DNA from 3 places in the Romboutsia sp. 1001216sp1 genome. Region 1 is predicted to be linked to each of the others. Evidence: riboswitches for the same ligand, from Rfam matches in the RefSeq annotation. Region 1 holds a riboswitch; each other region holds the start of a gene.
What was found. A riboswitch is a leader RNA that binds a small molecule or an ion and turns the genes downstream of it on or off. The one in region 1 is predicted to bind cyclic di-GMP.

Region 1 (4,856 bases):
CTCTACGGCAATCTTTGCACTTTCTTCTATACTTGGCGAGTCTATTATAGTTATACCTTCTAACTCAAAGTTTATGTCATTTGATATAGACTTTATTTTATCTGCTTGTCCTACTAATATAGGTTGTATAACTTCTTTATTAACTGCATCCTTTATAGCTAATAAAACTTCTCTATCTTCTGCTGCTGCAACTGAAAGTATTACTTTTTCTTCTTGCTTTAGTTTGTCTAACATATCGTGTAAATCTTTTATCATCTCATACTCCCCCTTGTTATATATATTTAAATAATATCACATTTAGTACTAAAATAGTTTTCTAGTAGTATAGTCTAAATATTCTATAAAATTAAAAAAATAGTATTAGCATAATACACTAATACTATTTTTTTATTTACTTTCTCTTGTTTATAAATACAATCCCCACTAAAGCTAATATAACTAATGCAATATATCCTATTATAGATTCTTCTCCTGTTTTAGGAGTATTAGTAGTTTTATCTAATACTTTATTATCATTATTATATTTATGCTCTAATTCCTTTGTCTTGCTATTAGTATTTTTTTCAGACACTTCATCTTTCTCATTTTCAAAAACTAATTTTACATTTTCTTTTTGATTAGACTTTATCTCAAAATTTTGTACTTCATTTGTTAATGGGTACCCTTCTGATGATTTTGTTTCTACTGCTTTATACTTGCCTGGTTCTAGACTTACTGTAGCTGTTCCGTCTTTTCCAGTTGTTGTTGTTGTCACATTTTTTCCATCTTGTGTTTGGATTTCAAACTCTGTTCCTGGCAACATTTTACTTGGATTGTCTTTATCAACTTCCTTTATTTCTACTTCTCCATTTGTTTTTTCATCTACTACTTTATTATCATTATTATATTTATCTTCTGATTCACTTTGCTTATTATTAGTATCTTTTACAGGCAATTCTTCCCTCTTATTTTCAAAAACTAATTTTATATTTTCTTTTTGATTAGGCTTTATCTCAAAATTTTGTACTTCATTTGTTAATACATATCCTTCTGATGCTTTTGTTTCTACTGCTCTATATTCTCCCGGCTTTAAAGTTGCTCTTGCTATACCGTCTTCTCCAGTTATTATCGTTGTCACCTTTTTCCCATCTTGTGTTTGGATTTCGAACTCTGTCCCTGGTAACACCTTACTTGTATCATCTTTATCTACTTTCTTTATTTCTACTTCTCCACTTGATTTATTCTCTGATTCATTTAACTTATTGTTAATTTTTTCAGTAGGAATTTCTTGCTTCTCATTTTCAAATACTAATTTTGCATCTTCCTTTTGATTAAACTTTATTTCGAAGTTTTGTACTTCATTTGTTAATATATATCCTTTGGATGCTTTTGTTTCTACTGCTTTATACTTTCCTGGCTTTAGACTTGCTCTTGCTATTCCGTCCTTTCCAGTTATTATCGTTGTTACCTTTTGCCCATCTTGTGTTTGTATTTCAAACTCTGTTCCTGGTAACACTTTACTTGTATTATCTTTATCTACTTTCTTTATTTCTACTTCTCCATTTGTTTTCTCATTTGTTATAGTTCCTATATTTTTAACAGTTCCTATATCACTTTTTTCTATAGTAAACTTTATGTCTTTTCCATCTACTGAATATCCCTCTGGAGCTTTTACTTCTTGTAAATAATATGTTCCTACATTATCTACATCTGATTTAATTAATCCATTCTCATCACTAGTTAATTTTCCTATAACTTTCTTATTAGAATCTTTTAGATTAAATATAGCTCCACTAAGCTTACTTTCCTTATTTTCACTATCAACTTTAATAGCTTCAAAAGCATATCCCTTTTTAGTTTCAACTTTATTACTTGGATTACCATTTATTTTAGCTATATTTGATACAGTTGTTCCATCTTTTACATTGCTAAAATCAGTATATATTTTTACTTCTAAATTTTCTTTGTAATTTATTTGTCCCTTATCATTGATAATATTGACTGTATTATTTGCTTTATCTATTTTACTAGAAAAAGCATCTGGAACTTCAACTTTTACGATCTTTACGTTCGGATCTAATTTATCTACTAAATCTATATATCCCTTTTGGAATACACCAAAACTCTCAAAGTTTATAGAATATACAACACTTTGGTCATCATCTTTTTCTAATTTAGTCTTATCAACAGATTTGTGAGCATTTATAGCTCCTGCATTGTATTCATATTTAACCGTATCATCAACACTATTTCTAGTTCCATTGTATGATAACTTTGCAGTATTTGAGTATGAATCTTCAACATTTGTAATCTTCATGTCGTAACAAACAATATAGTAATCATCTACGTTTCCAAAATTTATAGTTAAATTTCCATTATTAGTGTTTATTTTATCTTTAAATTGATCTGTTACCCACTCAAAGCTTTCATCTTTATTGTATTTACCTATACTTATACTGTCCTTTAAAAGTTCCATTCCTTTAGGTGTAAAGTCATTTAAAGTTACATTTTTAAGATTTGACCTATTTTCATTAATATCTATTCTATATCTTACATTTTCGTTCATAGATGCTACATTTTTACCTTCTGAATTTTTAGCAGAGGTATAACTATACTTACTTATAACATCTTTTGCTTCATTTTTTTGTTTTAATATAACAGTACTATTTAACTTACCATCGCTTTTATTAAATACTGCTGTATTCTTATAAGAACTCAAATTTTGAGTAATCTTTGTCTTATAAGTTACAATATATTTATCTTTAATATTTCCAAAGTTTATACTAAGCCTATTAGATGATTTGCTTATATTTAAGCTATCTGTGACATCTGTTTCTGCGCTATCTCTTTCTATTTTAATTACATTTACAGAACTTGGTATAAGCTCCATTCCTTCAGGCATATTATCTGTTAATACTGCATTTGATATATTTGAAAATTTCTCATTAACATATACTCTATATTGTTGAGTTTTTCCTAGTACTGGATAATATATATTTCCTACCGTATTTCCATCTGAATCTACATGGTCATAATTATTTATAGTTTTAAGAATCTGTCTATCTATTATAGGCTCTGTTTCATTAGATGGTTTTATAGCTATTTCTATGCTAGTAACTGGTTTTCCATCAACCCATACCTCTATCTTCTGATTATCTACTTCTTCCGTTTTATCTGCATATGCTGATACATTAACATATCCTCCTATTGCATCATAAACATCATCCCCAAAAGTTGCTACTACTTTATTACCTTCCATTTGTACACTTTTAAAATGCTCTGGGGGGAATTTAAAGCTAAATCTTTCAAGCCAACTAGGCATTTCAAATTCTATAGTATCACCTGGTTTTATACTCCCTGGACCATATTTAGCCTTATACTCTAGTTTAAAATTCAATTTTTCTCCAGGCTCAATCTCTTTTTTATCACATGTTATAGATACTTCTATTGTATCCCCTTGATTATCTGTCTTAACTTCTTCAGCATACGCAAAATGTGTATTAATTAACACATTTATAACCATTAGTACTGACGTAAGTATCGATATTATTTTTTTTCCTAACTTGTATTTATTTTTCAATAAATTTCACCACCCTTTTTAAATCTTTTTATTTTAAAATAAAAAAGACTATTCAAGATAATGATGATTTATTATCTGAATAGTCGGTTGCACTATTAACTCCATATACCTCAAGTGCCCATATACAAGGTATACTTCTTCATTCCTATTTTTAGCTTATATGTATTTATGCCCTTTTAATAATTTTGCTTTGTGTGCATTTATGCTATATAAAATTGTTAGCTTTCATTTGATTTTCATTAATGTCTTATCAATAAACTTTTATTTTAAAATAAAAAAGACTATTCAAGATAATAATGATTTATTATCTGAATAGTCGGTTGCACTATTAACTCCATATACCTCAAGTGCCCATATACAAGGTATACTTCTTCATTCCTATTTTTAGCTTATATGTATTTATGTCCTTTTAATTATTTTAATTTGTTCGCATTTATGCTATATAAAATTGTTAGCTTTCATTTAATTTTCATTAATGTCTTATCAATAAACTTGTATCTTAAAATAAAAAAGACTATTCGAATAATATTTAAATATTATCTGAATAGTCGGTTGCACTATTAACTCCATATACCTCAAGTGCCCATATACAAGGTATACTTCTTCGCTCCTAATTTTAACTTTTGAATATAATTATATAATCTCAGTGATTTATTATACCCTTTAATTTAGTTAAAGTCAATTTTAGATTTTTTTATAGTAAATTTTAACTTATTTTTTATCTATATTTATCAAGTTCTCTTAAACATGCCACTGTAATTTCATCTTGTGGATCTAATTCATAAGCTCTTTCTATATAATATATAGCATCATCTATATCACCTTTGTTTAGATATGCCATCCCTAAATTGCATAATATTTCTGGATCTTCTTTTATTTTAGCTGCTTGTTCAAAGTGTTCTATAGCTTTATCTATATTGAACATACTAGCTTCACAAAGGCCTAGTTCAACCATTGTATCTACTTGATGTGGTTTAGTTATAAGTATTTTTTCAAAATATTTCTTAGCTTCTTCAAATTCACCCATATTTTTATAAGCTAATCCTATCATAAATAATAAGTTCCACCAATCAGGATGATCTTGTTCAAGAGGTAATAATTTTTCTAGTCCTTCTTCACATTTTCCTTGGAATACTAAATTATAACCTTCTTCATATTGAACTTTAAAGTCCATCTTTCCTATATTTTCTTGAACCTCTGCCATTAAGTCTGCATCTAACCCTAATTTTTGTGCTTCTTCCCATATAACTCTAGCCTTTAAATATTGACCTTGATTGTAGTAATGGTATCCTAAATG
Region 2 (4,856 bases), on a different contig from region 1:
TCAGATTATAGTCCACTTATATCTTATGAAGAGGTTTTTTGTGGAGAAACTTTAAGTGAATCTGTTATAGAAAAAGTAAAAAATGAAAGTCATACAAGACTTTATTTATCAGTAATGAATATTTTAAGGGATTTAGAATCAAATATTAAAAATGAAGATTATGAGGCAAGCTATTATATTAATAGATTTGTACAGTTTTTAAAAGTATACCCTATAGATTTAATGGTAGGAATTATGAAAGAGATTAAAAATAGCTATAAAAAAGTATATGAAAAAGCTATAGAAAATGAAGAATTTGTAGAAGCTTACTTCGAATCTTATAAATTAATAAGGGGATAGCCTATGGAAACTTACTTTGATAAACAAAAAAGAGATCTTTATTATAAAACAGAAAAAATTATAGATACGTATGCTATGTTAAAAGCAAATCACAAGGGTGAAAAATTTGAGATAGATATACCACAAGATTTCAAAAATGAATTTTTCAGTTTAGTAGATAAAGTTAATCTAAGCCTTATGGAAGACAAAGATAATTTCTATGGATATTTTTTATTTCAAACATCAAGAGAAATAAGATTTGATATAAGTAGTCCCACTGCTATAAATTTTAAAGGTGCTAAGTATGTCATATACTTTAATCCAATAATTTTTTTAGACCTTAATATGAGACAAATGGAAAGTACAATTAAACATGAAATTCTTCATGTAATATCTATGCATTTAGTAAGAGCAAGAGAATTAAAAGGAAAATACAGTACATTAGCTATTAATATGGCGATGGATATAGTGGTTAATAAATATTTAAATAATTTACCACCATATGCTGTTACTTTAGAAAATGTAAATGTAAAATATAATTTAAAACTTGAGCCTTATGAGCCTTTTGAATACTATGTAGAAAAAATTCAAACTGAATTAGATTTACAAGAAGTAGATAAAGATGGCGAAGAAGATGATACTCGTCAGTCTGATGATATAGAAACTGAATACAATCCAGAAAAAACTCATGATATTTGGGAAGATTCTAGTAATATAGATGAGGAAACTCTTAAAGAATTTACCCAAAAAGCTATTAATAATTCTCAAAAAGGTAAAATTCCAGAATACTTAGATGGTATGATATCATCACTTAAAAATAGTAAAGGTGAATTGCCTTGGAACTTATATCTTAATAGATTGATGGGAACAGTCGAAAGCAATAAAAAGAAGACTATAACAAGAAGAAATAGAAGACAGCCAAATAGATTAGATTTGAGGGGACAGTTGAGATCTCATAAAGCAGAGATAGCTGTCGCACTTGATATAAGTGGAAGTATTAGTGATGAAGAATTTAAACAAGCTATTAAGGAAGTACTTAATATAGTAAAAAATTATAACCATGAAATTACAATCATAGAATGTGATAATGAAATTAGACGTGTGTATAAAGTCAAATCTGTAAAAGATATAAAAGAAAGGCTTAAAAGAAGAGGATCAACTAAATTTAGCCCAGTTTTTGAATATGCTAATAATAAAAAAATTAATTTATTGGTATACTTTACTGATGGTAAAGGAGAAGACAGGCTACAAGTAATACCTAGAGGATATAAAATTTTATGGGTTATTTCAGGAAGAGGAGACAAACTTTCATTAAGAGAGCCTTATGGAGCAGTTAAAAAACTTAGCAAGGTTAAAATAAAAGATGATACATTAGATATGAGTGATGTTAGAAATGATGGATATTCAATGAATAACCAAGCTCCAATTTTATAAATTTATGTATTAAATTCTGGTTATTCTAATAACATAATAATAAAATTTCAATGAGAAATATAATTTCTAAAGGAGATAATAATATTATGAAAGAAGCAGAAAGATTATTAAATGAATAATTTGCGATTATTTTAAATATTTCTCCTGATGAAGTAACCTCATATATATTAAGTCAAATATCAAAATAAAGTACTTTATACTATACTTTATTTAAAAATATTAAAATTAAAAAATCTCAAAAAGTATCTTAATTTAAGATATTTTTGAGATTTTTACTTTAAAGTAATACAATTATATTAATAATTAAGCTAATTTATTAAAGTTTTTTACCTAAACAAGCCATATAAATTACAAACTCATTTTCTCCATCTAAATCTAACATATTATCAATTATATCCTGATCATATATTCCGATAGCACAAGTCCCGTAATTAAGAGATTCTGATGCTATGTAAAGATTCTGGCAAACATGTCCAATATCTATAAGTATTTTCTTATGAGCAGTTATACTAAATCTATGTTCACTTCTATATGGAATACAACTCCAAGCAAACACAACGGCACTTTTAGATACGAAACCTTGAACAAAAGGTTGGTTTGGAGTTGCTTTATCTATTTCATCATCTATATTGCTTAAAGTCTTTATAAATAAAAGTTTATGTTCTAAAGGTAAATATCTGTAAACTCCACTCTTTAAACCATCAACATTATTTATTATTAAATATGTTTCAAATGGGTGAGTGCAACCAGCAGAAGGTACAGTTCTTAAGGCACTAAATTTATCTTTTACAGTTTGGATTCCTTGAGTAGCCCATAGTAAATACGAAAGTTCAGATAAATTTATTTTTTCATCACTATATTTTCTTATACTTCTTCTATCATTTATACAATCTAGTACGTTAGGTTTAACTAAAATGTCTTTGCTTACAGGAGGTAACTCTATTAAATTAGAATTTGAATCATATTCTTTTTGGAAAGAAGGAGCGGGTATTCCTTTTTGTTTATCCGTTTTTATCTGTTTTAGTATTTCAAAATCAGCTTTGAAAAATTCTCTGTTTTGTGCAATTTTATCCATAGATGTCTCCTTATTAAAATGTATAAATTTTTACACTTATTATACCATATATATAAATATAAGTGGAAAAAGCCTAAATGGTAAAAATTTCATATTAGAAGCTTAATTACAGATAAAAATTAATAAATATTTTTGTGTAGTAATAATTAATATTTGCTTTAATAGAATATATTCAAAAATATATTAAAATTATTTTAAATTAAAAAAAACTATTTTAATTTATAAAAAATTATGTATAATTAATATAGATGACTAAAAATTACATATTAGCAAACCTAGAGAAATCTAGCGACGCAAAGCTAAAGGGGCTAAGGTAAAATTAGACTATGCCAGCCAGTTGCCAAAGAATTGATATTCTTTGTTTTTATAGAGTTATCTTATGATATAATTGTAAGATTGTTTTATAATGTTTACTTTAGATGGCAACTACCCTTTATAAAGGGTAGTTTTTTATTTAATAAAAACAACTATAGCTCTATAGCAAGACTATATTTTGAAATTTGGGGTAAAATATTTAGTTATTGTAAATTCATATAATATAAGAGGGAGAATATTATGAAGAAAAAGATAGCATCAATATTGGCCATATCTGTTATAGCAACAAACAGCACACCTACTTTAAATGTTTTTGCTAACGAAGTAATAAAGGAAAAAGCATTAGCGATAGAGGAACAAGTTTCTAAAAGTATGACAGTTAGTGATTTTAAAATTAAGAACAATCCTAACTTCGCTAAGTATAATGAACTTTATAGAGTTGAGATACAGTCTATAACAAACAATGGAAGAAGTTACCCAGGAACTAAGATAGAAAATGCTATAGATGGAAAACTTAATACACATTGGGAAACATACACTAGAAATACAAATGAATTTAAAAATGAAGTAATTGTGGAGTTTAAAGATATAGCCGAGATAAATAGATTAGCTTATGCTACAAGACAAGACGGGGCTAAAGGTAAAGGATATCCTACTAGTGCAGAGATATATGTTTCAGAGAGTGAAATAGGTGAAGATTTTAAACTAGCAGGAAAAATAGAAGGAAGTAAAGTTACAGGTGGAATGGTTGAATTTAAATTTGATACTGTAAGAGCAAAGAGAGTTAAATTCAAATTCGTAGAAGCACATGACGAGTGGGCAAGTGCCGCAGAGTTTTGGTTCTATAAAGAGGATAGAATTCTAGATAAGATGGAAAGATTATTTACTAATGCAAACATGAATGAAGTAAGTAAAGAGTTTGCAACTCCTGAAGCATTAAACACTTTAGAGAAAGAAACTGAAGGACATCCATTCCGCGATAGCTTTAAAGAATATATAGATAATGCAAGACTTGTTCTAGAGAACAAAGAGGTTAACTTTATTGAAACTAAAGTATCTAAGTTATTAGGGTATGGAACTGAAAACCAAAAAGCTTATGATGACAAGTTTATGTTAGGTAAAGACCACATCGTTAATACACAAGTAAATGGTGGAACTTACTCTACAACAAAAATAGAATATATGTATGATGGTGACCCTAATACACATTGGGAAACAAACAGAAGCAATGGTAATGGTTTCACTAATGAAGTGGTATTCACTTTTGATGAAATAGAACAACTTGATAGAATAGCATTATTACCTAGAAGCGGAAATCAAAAAGGATTTCCTACTAAGTATGAAATATATGCTTCAGAAACTTCTCAAGGGGATACATTCAAATTAGTTTCTAGCGGTACTGCAGAAGTTACTAAAGACTTCATGCAATTTAAATTTAACCCAACAAACTTTAAGAGACTGAAGTTTGTATTTAAAGAGTGCCATGAAAATAGACCATTCATATCAGAAGCTAGGTTCTATAAAGAAGATGCTTTATCAGAGAAAATGGATAAACTATTTACAGACAGTAATAAGAATACAGTAAACCCTGATTTTGGGACTTTAGAGAAACTTACTGCTTTAGAGAATGAAGCGAAGGCACATCCTTTATACAGTAAGTTCAAAGAAGATTTAGATGATGCTAAACTTGTATTAGAAGGTAACGAGGTAACTT
Region 3 (4,856 bases), on a different contig from region 1:
AGATAGCAACTATTTTTCTTATAATTTAAAAAAATATACAGATATGCTAGTATATGTTACTTATGGAATATTAGGTACTTATCCAATTTCATTTTATAAAGATTTTTACTCATTTATAGGAACAAGAGAATTTGATAAAGTTGTTGTACAATCTCATGCATTTGCAGACATTGCAGAATATAGTGGGGTAGCTAGAGAGAAATTATTGCCTCTTGGGTCACCTAAATTTGATGCTTTAGTTAGTAGTCTAAAATCAAATACTACAAATGACTATTATAAAAATAAATTTAAAGGTAAAAAGGTATTTTTATGGACTACAAACTTAATGAAAGTTATAAATGGAAGAGATAAAGTATTAGATGAAGTTGAAGAAGTCTTTAATAAAATTAGAAATGATTTAAACTATGGATTAATATATAGACCTCACCCACTGGAGCTGTCATATGTTAAATCAAGAGCCCCAGAATGCTATAAAAGATATAAAGAGTTATTAAGCTCAGCAAAAAATACAGAAAATATAATTATTGATAATTCACCTAGTTATTACGAAGCTTTTCAAATATCTGATGCACTAATAACAGATAGGTCTTCTGTATTAATTGAATATATGGCTACAGGAAAACCTGTTTTAATATATGACATAGAATTAAACAGAGAATACTATCATGAAAAAGTATTTGATATATTTTCTAATTATATAGTTGGTGAAGATGAAATGACTGTAGATAAATTTATAGATTTAGTAGTCAATAAAAAAGATTACAAAAAAGATAATAGAATTAATGCACTAAATACTGTTCTTTCAAATATTGATGGTAGTTGTGGAGAACAAGTTCACAAACATATAAAGCAGTGTATTGAAAATAATTATTTTTAAAATTTCACAATGATATTAAATACAAAAAGTCATGAATAACTTATTATATTAAGTAACTATTTTTACAAGACTTTTTGTATTTTATTATTAAAAATATTAAGTATTAATTAAAACAGGTATATAATTTTAACTATAAGAGTATTTATAATAATTAATAGTTTTATACATATCCCGATAAGTTCATAAAATAAATCTAAATTAAAAGTAGTTAAATTACTACTAAAGTCTTTAATCATTTTTCAAAATCATGAATTTTTATAATATTATATGAACACAATATTAAATTTTCTTTAAAGAAAGAATAAATTTTAATATTGCAAATGTTATAAAATTTATCTAAGTAAAAACTAACTTTACTATACATTTTGTTAGTATAATAAGCTTTGATTTATTAATAAGGTAGATAAGTATCATAAGAAATTTTATTAATATAATTGAGTGTTAAATCAATATTTATATCAAAAATATCTTTAGGAACTAATATAGATATAAATGTATTTAATTTTCTGGTTTTAATATTTTGAATTTATAAATAAAATTACAGTCATAATTGAAAAAAATAGGAATATTATCTAAATTTATAATATTTATGAATTAATCTGAATAAGGATGTTTAAGTTAAAAATTTTTAGTGATGTAGAATTTATTGTCTAATACATAATTTGTATTATTTTAATAAAAAATATAAAGTTCTAATTATATCAGCCGTATAATATAAAATAAAATTACACTTTGTGATTTAACAAATAAGTTTAAATGTATTTTTAATATTAGTTTGAAAAAAAATAGTAAGAAAATACAAATAAAAACTTGATTAAATGGTAATTATACTATAATATTTAGTGTATGGAAAAAAATGTCGAAAAGTGTAAAAAAAGAACGAAAAACAAAATAGGCAAGCTAGAGAAATCTAGTGACGCAAAACTATAGGAGCTAAAGTAGAAACTATGCTAGCCAGTTGCAAAAAACTGTGTGTTTTTGTTTTCGATATATAAGGTTTATAATTTTGGAGAATTATGAATAATATATAAATTATTTTGATTGTTTGTGTCCAAATTATGCATCTCTATTTATCGACGCTGATATTATATAACTCTCTTTAGAGTTATTTTTTTTTGAAGAAATAATATTTTAATAAATCTAATAATTCAATTATATTATCAAAGTTCATTATGTATCTTACATTTTTTATTATAGGAAAAATTATGTAATAGTATAAATTATATAGAAAAAAATAAGTAAAAGTTTATAATTAAAATGATAAGAAAATTAAATATAAGAAAACGAATAATAAATATATTGATTTAATTTTATATCTAAAATAATCAAATTCTAGCAATGATAGTATGCTATGTAGTATACAAAATTACTCTTTATAGAGTGGTTTTTTGATTTATAAAATTAATGGAGGAGAGTAATATGGAAATCTATAATTTAATGAAAATGGGATTAGATGCTACACATTTAAGGAGTAATGCCATTGCAGAAAATATTGCTAACATAAATACTCCAGGGTATAAAAGAAAGTATGTTAGTTTCGAAGATACTTTAAAGAATAAACTAGAAATTCCTAGTATAAAGTTAAAGGTTGATAAGGAATCTGTGGTCAGAGAAGATGGTAATAACGTTGATATTGAACATGAGAAGGTTAATCAAGCAGCTACGACATTAGAATATAATGCGTTAGTAAGTCTTACAAATATAAAAATCGCTATGACAAAAAGTATAATATCTGGGAGGTAAATAAATGAGTGTTTTTAGTGGTATGAGAATTAGTGCAAGTGGTCTGACAGCAGAACGTATGAGAATGGATATAATATCTTCGAATGTTGCTAATATGCAGACTACAAGAACTAAAAATGGAGGAGCATATAGGAGAAAAGTAGCTAGCTTTGAAGAAAATTATGATGAAAAATTAGGGATGTTAGGTGTTAAAACAAAAAAGATTGAAGAAGATAAATCTCCTCTCAGAAAAATATATGAACCAAATCATCCTGATGCAGACAAAGATGGATATGTAGAATATCCAAATGTAGATTTATTAGCTGAAATGTCAGATCTTATAAGTGCATCGAGAGCTTACGAATCTAATGTAGATACTTTAAATGCTCAAAAAAATATGATATCTAAAGCTTTAGAGATAGGTAGATAGAAAGTAGGTGGTTAAATGACAGGAATAAGCAATATAAATATTAATTCTGATATATTCTCTAATGCTATTAATAATAAGACTACATATAAAGTTAAAGGAAATGAAAAGCCAGACAAGCAATTTGAAGATGTTATAAAGAATGCTATAGGTAAGGTAAATGATAGTATTATAAATTCAAATGAAAAGATAGAAGCGCTTATAAAAGGTGAAGATGTTTCTATGCATGATGTTATGCTATCAGCACAAGAATCTCAAATGTCAGTGCAACTTATGATTGAGATTAGAAATAAGTTATATGATGCTTACCAAGAAATTAATAGAGTGCAATTGTAATTCCTTAATAAGGAGCAGATAGATGAATTTTAAAGAGATAATAGAAAAAATAAAAGATTTTATAAAAACAAGAAAAGAAAAATTTAAGGAAATGAGAAAAGAAAAGAAAATAGCCATTATAGTTGGAGTGATTGCAATTATATTAGCTATAATATTTGGAATTAAGTATAAAAATGATAATAAATATGATGTTCTTTTCTCGGGTTTAGATTCAAATGATGCATCTGTTATAACTAAAGAACTAGAAAAAGAAAAAATTGAAACGAAAATAGAGGGCGATAGTATATATGTACCTAAAGATCAGGTAGATAAGTTAAGACTTGAACTATCTGGAAAAGTTTCAAATGGTTCTAAAGGATTTGAACTTATGGATGAAGGATCATCGTTAGGTCTTACAGATGAAGAATTTGAGGTAAAAAAACAAAGAATGATTCAAGGTGAACTAGAAAAAACTATAAAAACTTTTCCGCAAGTACAAGATGCAAGAGTTCATATAACAGAAGGTGAAGAATCTGTATTTGCTAAAGAGAGCATACCTGGAAAAGCAGCCGTTTATGTAGATTTAAATGTAGGAGAACAATTAAGTCAAGAACAAGTTAAATCTATAATATCTTTAGTATCCGCAAGTACACCAAATATACCGAAACAAAATGTTGAGGTAATCAACCAAAATATGGTCTTATTATCAGAAGGAATATTTGATGAAAATGGAAAATCAAATTCTAGCGATAATTCTAATGGGATTGATATTGCAACTAAGGCAGAAAGAGATCTAGATAAAGGATTAGAAAGAGATATAGTTAGATTACTTGAACCTATATTTGGAGAGGGAAAAGTAAGAGCAACTGTTAATGCTGATTTGAATTTTGACACTAATGAAAAAACTCAAACGATAATAGATCCTAACAAGGTTATAGTAAGTGAGTCAAAAAGTGAAAATAAATCTACAGAGCCAGTAAATACAGGTGGTACTGTTGATAACAATATGAATAATAAAGGCAATGTAAATGATGGAACTACTGAAAGTAAAAGTGAAGATATAAAGTATGAAGTAGGAAAGACAGAAATTAAAACTGTTAAGGCTCAAGGTGAATTAAATAGAATAACTGCTTCGGTTGCTATAGATGGCAAATTAGATGCGGGAGATATTAAAGACGTTAAAGATATGGTATCTAATACCATTGGTGTAGAAAAAAATAGAGGCGATGATGTAGTAGTTGTTGCTATGGACTTTGAAGCAAATGCTAAAAAGAATCTAAAAAATGCATTAGGTGATGAAGATGAAGTGGCTAAGTTATTAAAAACAACAGGATATATAGTAGCCGGATTATTACTAGTTATAGTAATAGCACTTATAGCTATATTTGTTATTAAGAAAAAGAATAAATCTAAAGAAATTGATGAAATAGATGAATCTAATGAAATAGATATGATAAATCAAAAGCTAGAAGAAATGGAAAAACATAGGCTACACAATTTAGAAGATGATGAAGA

Region 2: another riboswitch for cyclic di-GMP. It lies ahead of ABHC41_RS04760 (NPCBM/NEW2 domain-containing protein); the one in region 1 lies ahead of ABHC41_RS07700 (SpaA isopeptide-forming pilin-related protein).
Region 3: another riboswitch for cyclic di-GMP. It lies ahead of ABHC41_RS01865 (flagellar basal body protein); the one in region 1 lies ahead of ABHC41_RS07700 (SpaA isopeptide-forming pilin-related protein).

What each region holds. Positions count from the first base shown of each region.
Region 1 covers NZ_JBDPHA010000006.1:86,617-91,472, forward strand. Annotated here, with positions in the region: gene ABHC41_RS07695 (bifunctional enoyl-CoA hydratase/phosphate acetyltransferase) at 1-255, opposite strand, end outside; gene ABHC41_RS07700 (SpaA isopeptide-forming pilin-related protein) at 392-3,559, opposite strand; cyclic di-GMP riboswitch class II at 3,634-3,715, opposite strand; cyclic di-GMP riboswitch class II at 3,867-3,948, opposite strand; cyclic di-GMP riboswitch class II at 4,098-4,180, opposite strand; gene ABHC41_RS07705 (tetratricopeptide repeat protein) at 4,278-4,856, opposite strand, start outside.
Region 2 covers NZ_JBDPHA010000003.1:95,666-100,521, reverse strand. Annotated here, with positions in the region: gene ABHC41_RS04775 (ATP-binding protein) at 1-339, shown strand, start outside; gene ABHC41_RS04770 (VWA-like domain-containing protein) at 343-1,752, shown strand; gene ABHC41_RS04765 (SagB/ThcOx family dehydrogenase) at 2,069-2,827, opposite strand; cyclic di-GMP riboswitch class I at 3,086-3,172, shown strand; gene ABHC41_RS04760 (NPCBM/NEW2 domain-containing protein) at 3,383-4,856, shown strand, end outside.
Region 3 covers NZ_JBDPHA010000001.1:361,030-365,885, reverse strand. Annotated here, with positions in the region: gene ABHC41_RS01870 (CDP-glycerol glycerophosphotransferase family protein) at 1-877, shown strand, start outside; cyclic di-GMP riboswitch class I at 1,762-1,843, shown strand; gene ABHC41_RS01865 (flagellar basal body protein) at 2,297-2,620, shown strand; gene flgC (flagellar basal body rod protein FlgC) at 2,625-3,029, shown strand; gene fliE (flagellar hook-basal body complex protein FliE) at 3,045-3,362, shown strand; gene fliF (flagellar basal-body MS-ring/collar protein FliF) at 3,385-4,856, shown strand, end outside.